Regions from separate parts of the Arthrobacter sp. YA7-1 genome, predicted to be linked through region 3. Evidence: riboswitches for the same ligand, from Rfam matches in the RefSeq annotation. Region 3 holds a riboswitch; each other region holds the start of a gene.
The links. A riboswitch is a leader RNA that binds a small molecule or an ion and turns the genes downstream of it on or off. The one in region 3 is predicted to bind thiamine pyrophosphate.
Positions count from the first base shown of each region.

Region 1 (5,032 bases), 1.2 Mb from region 3:
GGCTTACCGGGCACTCATGGAGCCGTTGTTCCGGGTCCGGCACGAACTCAGCGATGACGATTACCAGCGCGAATTCGTCCGCCGCGCGTTTTCCTCGGAGGCGGCGGTTCTCAGCACCCCCGAGGCCCGGCGTACCGCCCGGCGGTTGCGGCTCCAGGCAGCGCCGTGGGAAGCGCCCCTGCACATCGTGCCGGGAGTCCCCACGCTTGTCCTGACAGGTGGTTGGGAGCCCCTGTACGAAGAGATCGCCGGCTACTTGCAGGAAACCGGCGCCCTCCACCGCGTTGCGGCTGGAGGACACCGGCCTCATGATTCAGTTGAAGGAGACCGGATGATCCGGTCCTTCATCGCGGATGTCAGCCGCGCCGGATCAGCGCAGGCTTCCTGACGTCACTCAACGTTTTCCTGCGGGAACCTCGAGCTCGGGCAAGTAGACCTTGCCGCCGGATGCCAGGAATTCCTCGCTCTTTTCCCGCATACCGCTGTACATCTCCGCGATGGCCGCCTGGGAATCCGCCGAGCCGTATTCGTCGCGGATGTCCTGGCTGATGCGCATGGAGCAGAATTTCGGTCCGCACATGGAGCAGAAATGCGCCGTCTTGGCCGGTTCCGCCGGGAGAGTCTCGTCGTGGAACGATTCGGCCGTGACCGGATCCAATGACAGCGCAAACTGGTCACGCCAGCGGAACTCGAAGCGGGCCTTGGACAGGGCATCGTCGCGTTCATGGGCGCCGGGGTGTCCCTTCGCAAGGTCAGCGGCGTGGGCGGCGATTTTGTACGTGATCACGCCGGTCTTGACGTCGTCCTTGTTCGGCAGGCCCAGGTGTTCCTTCGGGGTGACGTAGCAGAGCATCGCGGTTCCGTAGCGCGCGATCTCCGTGGCGCCGATGGCCGAGGTGATGTGGTCGTAGCCCGGGGCAACGTCGGTCACGAGCGGGCCGAGGGTGTAGAACGGTGCGCCGTCGCACAACTCCTGCTGCCGCTCGACGTTCTCGCGGACGAGGTGGAACGGGATGTGGCCGGGGCCTTCCACCATGACCTGCACGTCGTACTTCCACGCCCGCTTCGTGAGCTCTGCGAGCGTGTCAAGCTCGGCGAACTGCGCGGCGTCGTTGGCGTCCGCCGTCGCTCCCGGACGCAAGCCGTCGCCGAGCGAGAACGCGACATCGTACTTGGCAAAGATTTCGCAGAGTTCGTCGAAATGCGTGTAGAGGAAGTTTTCCTCGTGGTGCGCCAGGCACCAGCCCGCCATGATGGAACCGCCGCGGGAAACGATGCCAGTCACGCGGTTCGCCGTCAGCGGCACGTAGCGCAGCAACACGCCGGCGTGGATGGTCATGTAGTCGACGCCCTGCTCGCACTGTTCAATGACGGTGTCGCGGAAGATCTCCCAGGTGAGCTTGTTGGCTTCACCATTGACCTTCTCAAGGGCCTGGTAAATCGGCACGGTGCCGATCGGCACGGGGGAGTTGCGGATGATCCATTCGCGGGTGGTGTGGATGTCGTCGCCCGTGGACAGGTCCATGACGGTGTCGGCGCCCCATTGGGTGGCCCACTGCAACTTGTCCACTTCTTCGGCGATGGAGCTGGTGACGGCCGAGTTGCCGATGTTGGCATTGATCTTCACCAGGAACGCCTTGCCGATGATCATCGGTTCGGATTCGGGGTGGTTGATGTTGTTGGGGATGATGGCCCGGCCGGCGGCGACTTCACTGCGGACCAGTTCCACATCGCAGTTCTCGCGAAGCGCGACGAACTGCATTTCGGGCGTCACGATGCCCTGCTTGGCGTAATGCATCTGCGTGACGGTCTTGCCCTCGACGGCGCGGCGGGGCACCGGCTGTGCGCCCTTCCACTCCGCGGAGGCGGCGCCGCGGCGCACGGCAGACTTGCCGTCGTCGAGCAGGTTCCGTTCGCGGCCGCTGTAGGCCTCGGTGTCGCCGCGGGCTTCGATCCACTCGCTGCGGAACGGCTCGAGGCCAACCACGGGATCACTTCCCGGCCCCGCGGTGCGGTACACCTGGAAAGGCGCGTTGGCCTCGCCGTTGGGGGATGGCTCCAGGGCGATTTCCGTGACCGGAACCCGGATTCCCGTCTCAGTGTCTTCCAGGAACACGAGGGAATGCGACTTGAGGGACTGGGTCACTTCTTGAGCCGATTCGTTTTGGGTAGGGCTCAGCTGTGTTTCTTTGGTGCTCAAAGGATTACTCACTTCCTTCGCCGGCATTACCCGGACAGGTTCAACGGTCGCAGGCTGCGTCAGCCCGATCTCAGCCCTTGCAAGGGCCCCCGTGTGGTCGTAGACGAAGCTACCACAGCCGGGAGTCCTTGAGACAGATGTGACCAAGGACAGACGTCACTGCCCCGGCGACGGCGCCTGAGTCTAGGGTGGAATCATGGCGGAAATCATCGAATTCAGCGGCGCCGTCCTCAGCGGGCCGGACGAGGATCTGCGCGGCCTCTGGTCGGTCGACGGACGGCTGACCTTTGTCCGACCCCTCGCGAAGCCGGACGTCGTGCTGGACGGATGGGTGGTGCCCGGCTTGGTCGACGCGCATTGCCATGTTGGCTTGGGCAAGGGCGGAGCCGTCGACGAGGAGACTGCCCGCTTGCAGGCGACGGCGGACCGGAATGCCGGGACACTCTTGATCCGCGACGCCGGTACCGCGAGTGACACACGCTGGCTGCAGCGCCGGACGGACATGCCGAGGATCATCCGGGCAGGCAGGCACATCGCGAGGCATCGGCGGTACCTTCCCGGCCTGGCCGAGGAAGTCGAACCGGAGGATCTGGTGGAGGCGGTGCGCAAGCAGGCACGGTCCGGAGACGGCTGGGTCAAGATCGTCGGGGACTGGATCGACCGCTCCGCCGGGGATCTCGGCCCGTCTTTTCCGGCGGCCATCGTCAAGGACGCCGTCGCGGCGGCGCACGACGAGGGGGCCCGGGTGACCGCCCATTGCTTCGCCGAAGGGACGATCGACGACATGCTCGACGCCGGCATCGACTGTATCGAGCACGCGACTGGTCTCCTCCCGCACCATATTCCCCGGCTGCTGGACCAAGGCGTACCGATCGTCCCCACCCTCATCAACATTGCGACGTTCCCGGACATCGCGAAGCAGGCGGAAGCGAAGTTCCCCCGTTACGCCGCCCACATGATCGCGCTCTGGGAGCGTCGGCATGAGCGGGTCCTCGAGGCGTTCGACGCCGGAGTGCGGGTATATGCCGGAACCGACGCCGGCAGCGTCATCAAGCACGGCCGGATCGGCGAGGAGATCCTGGAACTGCACCAGGCGGGCCTGCCGCCGGCCGCCGCGCTCGACGCCGCCTGCTGGTCCGCCCGCGAGTGGCTGGGTGCCGACGGCATCAGCGAAGGCGCCAGTGCCGACGTCGTGCTCTACGCAAACGATCCCCGCGCGTCCCTTGAGGCGGTGCTGAAGCCGCAATGCACCGTGTTGCGGGGACACCTTTCCGGAAGTGCCGGGCATTAGGAATAAATTGAAGCTTCAAGTAATTTAGATGTATAGAGGTTGCCGAAGGGCGGCGCCACAAAAGCCGGGAGTTACACATGACCATCACCTCCAGCCAGGATCTCCTTCCTGCCGAACTCGCCATGGGCACCGTCATGCTCAAAGTGGGGGACATGAAGCTCATGGGCGACTACTACCAACGGGCGCTCGGCCTGGACATCGTCGCCGAGCAAGACGGCGGACTCTACTTCGGCCGGCTCGGCAAGCCGTTGGTGCACCTCGCTCCCGCCCCCGGGCTCCAGATCCCTGGCCGCGGAGAGGCCGGACTCTTCCACACGGCTCTGCTCTTCGCGGACCAGTCCTCGCTCGCCGCAACTGTTGCCTCCGCAGCGCAGTACGAGCCCCACGCCTTTGTCGGCAGCGCAGACCACCTGGTCAGCGAGGCCTTCTACTTCACAGACCCCGAGGGCAACGGAATCGAGCTCTACTACGACAAGCCCCGCGAAGGCTGGGAGTGGAACGGCGGTTCGGTCGTCATGGACAGCCTGCCGCTCCCGCCGCAGCGCTACCTCCAGCAGTACCTGAGCGAAACGGCGGTGGCCGGCCAGCATGAGGCGGGCGCCGGCGTCGGGCATGTCCACCTCCAAGTGGGGGACGTCAAGACCGCCCATGACTTCTACGTCGACACCTTGGGCTTCGAGCAGACGGCCGGCTGGCACGGGCAGGCACTGTTCGTCTCCGCCGGGGGCTACCACCACCACATGGCCATGAACGTCTGGAACAGCCGCGGCGCAGGTCCGCGCAAGGACACGCTCGGTCTCGGCGAGGTGGTCATTGAAGTGCCGTCAGGCGACGACGTCGGCGCGCTCGCCGACCGCCTCAAGGTTGCCGGCATCGCCTCCCACCACGCCGGCCAGGAGCTGCGCTTCGAGGACCCGTGGCGCAACCGGCTGCGCGTCGCCGTCCGCTACGCTTGATCCGACGGTGTGGCGCATTTCGGCCGCCGCGCCGCAGCTCCGTCGCCACGAATGAATGAGAGTAGTTTCCATGGGCTTTGCTGAAATCTTTGTTGCCACCCACGATGAAGCACTCAAGAGGGCCGCTGCCCTGGAGAAGGGCAGTGACGTATCCGGCGCCGCGGTCCGGATCCCCGGAATCAGCGATTTCGAAGTAGAACAACTTGGCGACCTCGCTGGCACGGCCGTACATGCGGCTGGCGCCGACTATGAGCTCGCTTTGGTGGACGTCACCAGTGACGCCTTGCTCGGCGTCCCCGAAGCCATGGTGCGTGCCCTGTCCGAGCTGCTCAGCTACGAGACCGAGGGAGAAGGAAGCATCCTCGACGACGTCGCCGAACGCTGGGCGGCCCAAGAGGACATGCCCTTCGATGCCCAACAGTCCCGGCTGTACGTCCAGCAATTGGCGGCGCTCGCGAGCGACGTCGAAAAGGCCGAACGTGCCGGCCTCTACGTCTGGTCCGCCGAGCAGTAGAGCCGCGTTAAACCCGCCGCACGGACCGCGCGTTCGAAATACTGTCTGCCATCTGGCACAATGGACAGGTA
Region 1 is NZ_CP110114.1:2,670,785-2,675,816, reverse strand. It holds gene OIT41_RS12565 (alpha/beta fold hydrolase) at 1-388, shown strand, start outside; gene thiC (phosphomethylpyrimidine synthase ThiC) at 395-2,200, opposite strand; TPP riboswitch at 2,196-2,303, opposite strand; gene OIT41_RS12555 (amidohydrolase family protein) at 2,397-3,491, shown strand; gene OIT41_RS12550 (VOC family protein) at 3,569-4,447, shown strand; gene OIT41_RS12545 (hypothetical protein) at 4,518-4,961, shown strand.
Region 1: linked by a shared signal. The riboswitch ahead of thiC (phosphomethylpyrimidine synthase ThiC) and the one ahead of OIT41_RS18275 (ECF transporter S component) in region 3 are both predicted to bind thiamine pyrophosphate.

Region 2 (5,032 bases), 850 kb from region 3:
CATCACCGCCGTTGCTCCGAGGTTTTCCAGCCGAAGCGCCAGCACGGGGTCGTCGTTGGTGTAGGCGAAGACCTTGAAGCCGCGGTCCACCAGCTTCTCCGTTGCATCCACCAACTCCACGGCATCGGGCAGGAGCGTCTGCTCGTCGGCGATGACCTCCAGCTTGACCCAATCCGTTTCCAAGGCCTCCCGGGCAAGTTCGGCTGTCATGACAGCGTCCTTGGCGGTAAAGCAGCCGGCAGTGTTGGGCAGGACACGGATGCCGTGGTCCACGAGCAACTGGAACAGGGAACCTGTCTCCGTCGGTGAGTACCTCCGCATGGCAACGGTGGTGAGTTCGGTGCCGGAGGCCAACAGAGCTGCTCCCAGGCCGTCCAGGCTCGGGGCTCCGCCGGTTCCCATGATGAGGCGCGAACCGAACTCAACACCATCGATTACCAGGGCGTCGGTTCGGGTGCTTGCTGCGTGAGTGCTTGCTGTGGTCATGGTTCAGCCTCCCTGTACTGCGGTCACGATTTCGAGTTCGTCGCCCTCTGCGAGCGCGGTGGCAGCCCACTGGCTGCGCGGCACCACTTCGGAATTGCGTGCGACGGCGACGCCGATCTTGCGTCCGTCGGCCGCCTGGCCGCTGGGGTCCACAACCCGTCCGGTGATGTGGCTGACGAGTGTGGTCACGGACGCGCCGTCGCTCAGTGTGTGGTCTGCGCCGTTCAATTTGATGTTCATGCGTGGTCCTTCGGAAGGAGATGTGGGGTGTCGGCCGACGGGCCGCCTGTGGATGCCCTTGCTGCAGACAGCGGGCGGGAGAAGCGGTCCGGGCGGAATTTGTTCCACCGCGGATCGACGGTGCCATCCATGAGTCCGACGCAGATTTTCGCCGCTGCCGGGGTGAGGAGCACGCCGTGCCGGAAGAAGCCGCTGGCCACGATGAGGCCGGGCACGGTTCCTTCGCGACCTTCGACACGGCCCAACAGCGGTGCGTTGTCCGGTGTGCCAGGGCGGGCACGGGCGGTCGCTTCGAGGAGTTCCAGTTCGGCGACAGCCGGAACCAGTACCTGGGCGTCGCGGAGCAATTGGTACACGCCGCCTGCTGACACCGGGTTGGCTCCTCCCCCGGACGCCGACAAACCGTCTTCGCGTTGCGTTGCGCCGATCACCACGGTCCCGTCGTCGCGGGGAACGATATACACGGGCACTCCGCGCACCATCCCACGGACGGTGGCGGTGACAAGGGGCTGCAGATGCTCCGGGACGCGCAACCGCAGTATGTCGCCGTACACGGGACGCAATGGCAGCGACAATCCATCCGGCAGGCCGTTCAAGCGGGCAGCATCAAGTCCGTTGGCTACTACTGTTTCCGTGGCGAGAACTTTGGCGCCCGAGCCGAGCACCGTCCCGACGACGCGCCCGTCCTCCCACAGGAGGCCCGCCGCAGTGTCGTGGACCGCAAACCCGTCTCCTGCCTCCGCGATCCAGCTCGAATCGCCGGGCTGGTGGTTTGCCAAGGCGGCGAGAATCGCGGCCGAGAGCCGGCGCGGATCCACTTGGTGATCGCCCGGGATATCGAAAGCACAGGAAATCTGCGGGCTCAAGAGCGGCTCGCGCTCCCGCGCCTCGCGCAACGGAACGGATTCCACCACCAGGCCATGGGCGAGCTGGACGTCCCGAAGGTCGGCGAGCGCCCGGCGGTCCGCGGCGTCCGCACCGACGGCGAGAGTCGGCGTCGTGCGGTAACCCGTGCCGCGCCCGGCGCTTGAGCCGGTCACATTGCGTTCGAAGCCCGGCCACAACGCCGATGATTCGAGCATGAGCTCCAGGAGGTCCTCTTCCTGGTAGTGCAATTCGCTGACGGGCGCCAGCATTCCCGCTGCCGCGAACGTAGCGCCGCTGGCCGGTGCGGGATCGATGAGGGCAACCGAACGGCCGGATCTGCGGGCTTCCCCCGCGATGCCGAGGCCAATGACACCGCCCCCGATCACCGCGACATCCGCGTGGAGGGGCCCGTTCCGGGTGTTTGCTTCTTCCATGGAGTCCTTCCCTACGCCGGTACTAGCCGGATCAGGTCAAGCGGTCGGCGCTGAAGCCCTCTCAGCCGCGCGGCGATTGTGACCGCCGCCGCGGCTCCCGCGGTACCAGCCCAGTTTAGAGGAACTACTCTGTTTCCATGACCCAGCACGATGTCCACACCACCGCCCGCCTGTACCTCTGCACCGACGCCCGCAAGCAACAGGGTGATTTTGAGCAATTTGTCGATGCCGCATTCGAGGGCGGCGTGGACATCATCCAGCTGCGTGACAAGACGATTGAAGCCGCCGAGGAACTGGAACTCCTGGAGATCCTGCAATCCGTGGCGCACCGTCACGGCCGTCTCTGGGCAGTCAACGACCGGGCGGACGTCGCTTCCCTCTCGGGTGCACCGGTGTTCCATATCGGCCAAAAGGACATTCCGCTGCGCTCGGCCCGGAAGCTGCTCCACGACCCCACCATCATCGGCCTCTCCACGCACACGCCGGAACAGATCGACGCGGCCATCGCCGCGTCCCCCGGCCGCAGCGGCCTGGACTACTTCTGCGTCGGGCCGGTGTGGGCCACCCCTACCAAGCCGGGACGCTCCGCCGTCGGGCTCGATCTGGTGAAGTACGCCGCCAGCGCGGTGAAGCAGGCAGACGCTGAGACAGTCGGCGGCGTGGTGCTCCCCTGGTTCGCGATCGGGGGCATCGATCTGGGCAACGTCGAAGAGGTAGTGGAGGCCGGTGCAAGCCGCATCGTAGTGGTCCGCGCCATCACCGAGGCAGAGGATCCGACGGCGGCAGCCCAGGCACTCCTGGCCGCCCTTGACGCTGCGGCGGCCTAGCGAGACGCCGAAAGATTTTGGAGTTACCCTGACTTTCGTGTCACATCAGCGGATAGCCCCGAATGTCAGTGAAACGTCGAATCAGCTCGCGGAAGCACTGGCGGCGCTTCGGACTGAACTCGAGCTGCCTGCAGGCTATCCCGCTGAAGCGCTGCGCGACGCCGAAGCGGCGGTTTCCGGACACACCCTGCCGGTGCAGGACCTCACGGACGTTCCGTTCATCACGATCGACCCGGCCTCTTCCACGGATCTCGATCAGGCGCTCTTCATCGACCGGTCCGGCGATGGTTACAGGGTCCTCTACGCCATCTCCGATGTGCCCTCCTTCGTGCCCCCGGGAGGAGCGCTCGACGCCGAAACCCGCCACCGCGGGCAAACGTACTATGCCCCGGACGGCCGCATACCGCTGCACCCCGAGATCATCAGCGAGCACGCCGGAAGCCTGTTGGCCGGCCAGACGTGCGGCGCGTTCGTGTGGGACTTCGAACTCGACGCCGAAGCGGAGTTCCGCACCGTCTCTGTGAGTCGGGCAAGCGTACGCAGCCGCGCCAAGCTCGACTACAAAGGCGTGCAGGCGGAGATCGATTCCGGCGCGGCCGATCCCGTCCTCCAGCTCCTCAAGGAGGTCGGACTCAAGCGGGTGGAACTCGAACGCCGCCGCGGCGGAGCCAGCCTGAACATGCCTGAGCAGGAAATCGTGCAGCTGCCCGACGGCGAGGGCTACAGGATCGTCGCAGCTCCCTCGCTGCCGGTGGAGGACTGGAACGCCCAGATTTCGCTCATGACCGGGATGGCAGCCGCCCAGCTGATGCTCGACGGCAAAGTGGGAATCCTACGGACCATGCCCGCCCCCGATGAGCGTTCGTTGCTCCATTTCAAACGGCAAACCGGGGCGCTTGGCAAACCTTGGACCGAAGGGACCAGCTATGGCGAGTACCTGCGGAGCCTCGATGCCAAGGACCCCCGGCAACTGGCCATCCTCCATTCAGCGGGACTGCTTTTCCGTGGTGCCGGTTACACGCCTTTCGACGGCGAGGTCCCGGACAGCGTGATGCAGTCCGCCATCGGGGCACCCTATGCCCACACCACCGCTCCGTTGCGCCGCCTGGTCGATCGATTTGTCCTGGTCATCTGCGAGGCGCTCAGCAATGGAACCGAGATACCAGCATGGGCCCGGGACGCTTTGCCGAGCCTGCCCGAGATCATGGCGTCATCCGACCAGCTGGCCGCGAAAATGGAGCACCTGGCCCTGGACACGGTGGAGGCAGCGCTCCTTGTCAACCACATCGGACAGGAATTCGACGCCGTGGTGATTTCCGGATCGAAGCCCGCCAAAAACAACGGAAACGGCAACGGGAACAGCCACAACGGCAACAACGGAAACGGCAACGGGAACGGAGCCCAGCACGGCCCCTACGGTGTCGTGCAGATCGCCGAGCCCGCGGTCACCGCTCGTTGCGATGGCGAAATGGAGTCCGGAACGAAGGTCCGCGTGAAACTGCTTCACGCGGACATTGCCACCCGCCAAATCACCTTCGAGCTCCTCCCGTAGCGCACTTCGTTCGCGGGCCCGGGACCGCGATCCGGGGTTTATTGTCCCCAGACGCTAGACTGTGTAAGTAGTAATGGATGCCCGGTCGTTGATTCAGTTCATTTTTTGACATCAACAAGCCCGCCCCTACGCGATCTTGAGATACACCAGCTGGTCCCCAGTGCCAGTATTTAGATAGCCCGCGATCGGCTTCCACTGGATTTGCTTGCGCCCATCCGTGCTCCGGAACGGCCCTGCCACAACCGTTGAGCACGCAGCGCAGCCCAAATGAATAAGGAAAACTCCACTGTGAGTGAATTGCACACCCATGAAGTTCTGACAGACGGAACCGAAACGATCGAACCCGAGGAAACCATTTCCTCGGATGAAACACCCCACGAGATCGCGGAAAAGACCTTCGCCGACTACAACGTCCGCGCAGACATCGTCGAATCCCTCGCCGACGCCGGAATCACCCACCCGTTCCCCATCCAGGCCATGACCCTCCCGGTCGCCCTGGGCGGTCACGACATCATCGGCCAAGCCAAGACCGGTACCGGAAAGACCCTCGGCTTCGGCATCCCGGCGCTGCAGCGCGTCGTCGGACCGGGCGACGCCGGCCACGAGAAGCTCGCAGTCCCGGGTGC
Region 2 is NZ_CP110114.1:3,056,854-3,061,885, forward strand. It holds gene OIT41_RS14260 (thiazole synthase) at 1-486, opposite strand, end outside; gene thiS (sulfur carrier protein ThiS) at 490-726, opposite strand; gene thiO (glycine oxidase ThiO) at 723-2,027, opposite strand; TPP riboswitch at 2,019-2,138, opposite strand; gene thiE (thiamine phosphate synthase) at 2,165-2,854, shown strand; gene OIT41_RS14280 (RNB domain-containing ribonuclease) at 2,892-4,406, shown strand; gene OIT41_RS14285 (DEAD/DEAH box helicase) at 4,695-5,032, shown strand, end outside.
Region 2: linked by a shared signal. The riboswitch ahead of thiO (glycine oxidase ThiO) and the one ahead of OIT41_RS18275 (ECF transporter S component) in region 3 are both predicted to bind thiamine pyrophosphate.

Region 3 (5,032 bases):
GACGCCCGCCTGGATTGGATCTGGCGCACCCAACTGACTAACAGTTGTTGTCGTTATGAGGCGCCAAAACGACAACAAATGCGAGCTAGTTGGGTTGCTTCAGCCAGACGAAGTGCCACGTCCCTGCCCATTGGGCCGCGAGCACGGCTGCGGCTGCGATGACCACCCCGCCGGCCAGAACCCAGACGTCCAGGCGGCTGTAGCTTGATTCACGGGCCCAGGTCCGCTGTCCCCCGCCGAAGCCCCGCGCCTCCATGGTCACGGCCAAGCGGGACGCCCGACGGATCGCCTGGACCAGCAGCCCGAAGCTTTGGCCGAGCATGGCCTTGACCCGTTGCGGCGGGCTTCCGTGCGAGCCGACACCCCGCGCGCGCCGGGCCATGCCGATGGTCTGCCACTCCTCCGCCATGAGCCCCACGAGCCGCAGCGCGGCCAAGGTACCCAGGACAAAACGGTGCGGCAGTTTCGCCTTCTGTGCCAGCGCATCGGCAAGATCGGTGGGGTCGGTGCAACTCATCAGGAGGATGGCCGGAAGCGCTATGGCAAGGCCGCGCAGCATGAAGCCGACTCCCAGCTGGAGCGAGCCTTCGCTGATTGACCAGATCCCGACGTCGAGCAGTGTCCTGCCGCTGCCAGCCGACAGGATCGCTGTGCTCCAGCCGCCCAGTATCGCCGCGATGATCAACGGCCAGCCGCGCTGCCAGAGCAAACGCACGGTAAGGCCCGCGAGCGGGAACAACGCCAGTTCGCCCAAGAGCGCCGTCGAAGCCGACACCAGGTCGATGGACAACGCCAGCACCAGGGTGATCAGGAAGACCGACACGAACTTGGCCAACGGATTGGCGCGTGTCAGGAGGGCATTGTTGCCGCGCAGTGTCAAGGCTTCCCTCATGCCGCACCTGCTTCCTGCCGGGCCCCGCCCCGGAGCGCAGGCTCGAGCCGCATCTCGGTGCCACCCAGGACGGAGCTGAATTCCCGATCGTGAGTCACCGACACAACGGAGGTTCCTGCATCGAGCAGTTCGGACAGGAACGAGGCAAGCTCAGCCCACGTGTTCGCGTCCTGGCCAAAGGTGGGCTCGTCCAGCACCAGGACCCGGGGGTGCGCGGCGAGCACCGTGGCCACGGACAGCCGGCGCTTTTCGCCCCCGGAGAGCGTGTACGGATTGGCGTCCACCAGATGCCGAAGGCGCAGACGCTCCAGCAATTCGTCCACCCGCTCCTCGCCGTGGCCAAGGTGCTTGGGGCCGAACATGAGCTCGTCGAGCACGCGGCCGGTGACAAACTGGTGCTCCGGCTCCTGGAAGACCGTCCCGATGCGCGAGATCAACTGCTGGGCCTTCCACTTGAACGGGTCCGTGCCGGCGCCGTCGCTGAGCCCGACGGCGGCAGTCACCGCGCCGGACACCGGCGCCAGCAGCCCCGCGAGGGTCAAGGCGAAGGTGGATTTTCCGGCGCCGTTGGGGCCCGTGATGGTCAGTGCCTGCCCGGCGAGCACCTCGGCGTCGAGACCGGACTGCACGGGAAGCGGCGGGATCGTCGTGAAACCCCGGCGCCGCGACCGTTCACGGGACACTGCGAGCTCCCGGGTGGCGAGGAGCAACTCCCCTCCCGACGCCCCGGAGCTCCCCGCCTCGAAGCCGGCCCCCGAGCCGGCCGCTGTACCCGAACGTGGCCGGGTGGCCGGGACGTACCCGGGCACCCAGACGCCCGCAGCAATGAGCATGTCCCTTGCCTGAACCAGCACCGTCTCGGGATCGCCGTCCAGGAGAACCGCCGGCGTCGAGCCCCCCGCAGAGGAAGAACTGCCAGGCTGGAGCACCACGATCCGGTCCACGAGGTCTTTCCAGACGGAGACCCGGTGCTCCACCACCACCAACGTGGCGCCGGTCTTGTCGAGGCAGCGGCCCACGGCGTCACGGACCTCCAGCACGCCGGCGGGGTCCAGGTTGGCGGTCGGCTCGTCCAGCAGGATCAATCCCGGCCGCATCGCCAGGATGCCGGCCAGCGCAAGGCGCTGTTTCTGCCCGCCGGAGAGGGCCGACGTCGGGTGGTCGAGCGCAAAGTTGCCGCTCGCGCTATTCCGCAGCCCGACGTCGTCGAGCGCTTCACCGACGCGCTTCCAGATCTCTTCCCGCGGCACGCAGAGGTTCTCGGCACCGAACGCGACGTCGTCGCCCAACCGGGAAAGCACCACCTGGGTTTCCGGGTCCTGCTGCATGAGTCCGGCACGGCCCCGCTGGGCCTTCGGCGACACGCCGTCCACCAGCAACGAGCCGGTCTCGTCGGCGTCGTCCCCTTCCTCGCCCAGCACACCGGCCAGTGCATGCAGGAGCGTCGACTTGCCCGCGCCCGAGGGGCCGAGCAGGAGCACGCGCTCGCCCGGGCGGATGTCCAGGTCGAGGGCATGGATGGCCTGCGTGGTGCGGCCGGCGTGCCGCCAGCCCCAGCCTTGGGCGGAAATGGCGGCGGGTCGCACCGCAGCAGGGGTGCCGGAATCAGGACTGGGCATCAGGAAAAGACGGGCTCCGAAGCGGCCTTGCGGGACGCGAACGCGCTCAGGACACCCGTCTTGGCCAGGCCGCGTGTCGCAACCCAGGACAAAGCTCCGGCAATAACGGCACCGGAAATGGTGCAGAACACGATGTACGCGAGCTTGTCGACGGGTTCGTAGGCGATGTTCCAGCCCCACGGCAGGAAGGAATCGTTGAGGCCGCAGAACAGGCCCGCGCCGGCACCGGCCAGCAGTGACACCGGCAGGTTGAACTTCTTGTACATGAAGGCCAGGAAGATGAGTTCCGCGCCGAGGCCCTGGAGCAGGCCCGAGATCAGCACCGTGGTGCCGTACTGCGAACCCATGATGAGCTCACTGGTGGCAGCCACCGTCTCGCAGAAAATCGCAGCACCGGGCTTGCGCACGATGAGCATGCCCAAGACTGCCGGAATCATCCACCCGCCGGCGATCAGGCCGCTCAGGGGCGGGTAGCCGGCGGACATAGGCGTGGCAACCAGAGCCATCTGGTCCCATGCCCAGAAGATCACGCCACCGGCGATGGAGATCAGCGCCGCCACGACAATGTCCACGACGCGCCAATTGTAGGCAGGCTTGGTGAGGCCCCGCTTTGCAGAAATACCAGTCATTTTGTCCTCCTGAGGAACAGGAGGGGAAAGTGTTTCCGGTTTCCTGCGGGCGGCTTCCGCCGCGCCGGTTCCGGACACTATGAGAACTCGACTCCCTTGCGCCGGTACTAGCCGGATCAGGTTCGAGGGTCTGCGGCTGTCCGCACTCTCAGCGCCCGTCCTCCGTGCCGCATTGCTGCGAGCCCGACGGCGGCGCTCCCCTGTCGTTATCAATCCGCCCTTTTGGGCGTGGTTCAGTTTACACCTTGACGGGGTTGCGGGCGCTGTGCCGGAACGCGAATCGGCGGATTCTGCTGGATCACTCGCGGGTTGGGCGCAGTCCTGCCCGGAATGACGCGGGCTGCCGCGGAAACTGGGAGAATGATCCAGCAGAATGTGACGCAGAAGCGCAGGCAAAGGAGCGGTCTTGGCAGGGATTGACGAAGCGAACAGCACGGCCGAACCGAGACTCGCCGCGAGCGTGATCCTGGTCCGCGACGCCGCGGTTCCGGAGGGCTTTCAAGATGCGGCGCGCGCTTTGGAAGTGTTCGTCCAGCACCGGGTGACCACGATGGACTTTGCCGCGGGAATGGTCGTTTTCCCCGGCGGGCGGGTGGACCAATCGGACAGCTCCGGCTGGGACTTCGCGGACGACGTCGTGGAGCGGCACGCTGCCGCGTGGCACCGGAGCAGCATCGCCGTCGAGCCCTCTTCCGCCCGCTTCAACGCCGGCCGCGTACTGGCGGCCGCACAGCGCGAGGTTTTCGAAGAGGCCGGGGTGAAGCTCGACGCCGCCACCCTCCGTCCGTGGGCCAACTGGGTCACCCCGGCAGACCAGCCCAAGCGCTTCGACACCTACTTCTACCTTGCCTGCCCGGTTTCCGGTGCCGAGCCAAGGCACCAGACCACGGAAGCGTCATCCTCCCTGTGGATGCCGGTCCGCGCAATCCTTGATGCCGAAGCCGCCGGAACGCTCAAGCTCATGCCGCCCACCTTGGCGCTGCTGGATGAGCTCCTCGCCCTCGGCACGATGGAAGCGGTGCTGGGGGAGAGCCGGGACATCGTTCCCGTGCGTCCAAAGCCGGGGGCCCTGCAGGAGTTCTTCCGGCTGAGGCACCAGCCGCCATCCGATGCTCCGGAACTGCCCTGAAGTGGGGTTAGGCTGGGGACGGTCCTGTTTCCTCCCGCAAGGAGTCCCGGAATGAACTTCTTCTTCAAACTGCTCGGTACCGGAGTAAGCATCGGCGCAGGCTTTGCCGGCACCAAGCTCGTCAACGCCCTGTGGGAAAAAACCACAGGCAACAAGCCACCCAAGGGCAACGACGACATGGAAGCGAGCCTGCGTTCCGCCCTGACCTTCGCCCTGATTTCCGCCGCTGTGAGCGCCGTCATCCAGGTTGTAGCGGGGCGGGGTACGAAGCGCGCCATCTCGCACTTCGAAAAGACACAGGACGTCGTCTAAGCGGACGGCCCGTCGTTAGCGCCCGCGCTCCCGCTATCCCGGGCGTCGCGGGCGTTGCCGCTCTCCCGGGCACTCCTCCCGTCGTCGCGCGTGCTCCCGGTGGGGCGCATTTCCGAAGCCGCTTCCTGGGCTTTCTCCGCTGCCCGTTGACCGGCTGCCCGCACCACCACAGCCTCGAGTTCGTCTATGCTCAGCAGCTCGGGGTGGAGGTGTTTGGTCCGGTAGCCTGCGCGGCCCACCATGTGTGCGGACACGGGCACGGTCAGCAGTTGGAAGATCCAGGCGACGGCCAGGATCGGCCACACCCACCATTCGCGCATCTGAAGCCCGATGGCCGCCAAGACAAGGAACAACCCGAGCACTTGGGGCTTGGTGGCTGCGTGCATGCGGCTCATCAGGTCCGGGAACCGCAACAGGCCGATTGCCGCGCCGAATGACATCAGCGCACCAA
Region 3 is NZ_CP110114.1:3,910,104-3,915,135, forward strand. It holds gene OIT41_RS18265 (energy-coupling factor transporter transmembrane component T family protein) at 86-892, opposite strand; gene OIT41_RS18270 (ABC transporter ATP-binding protein) at 889-2,511, opposite strand; gene OIT41_RS18275 (ECF transporter S component) at 2,511-3,140, opposite strand; TPP riboswitch at 3,216-3,352, opposite strand; gene OIT41_RS18280 (NUDIX hydrolase) at 3,547-4,269, shown strand; gene OIT41_RS18285 (DUF4235 domain-containing protein) at 4,321-4,581, shown strand; partial or broken gene mnhG (monovalent cation/H(+) antiporter subunit G) at 4,716-5,032, opposite strand, start outside.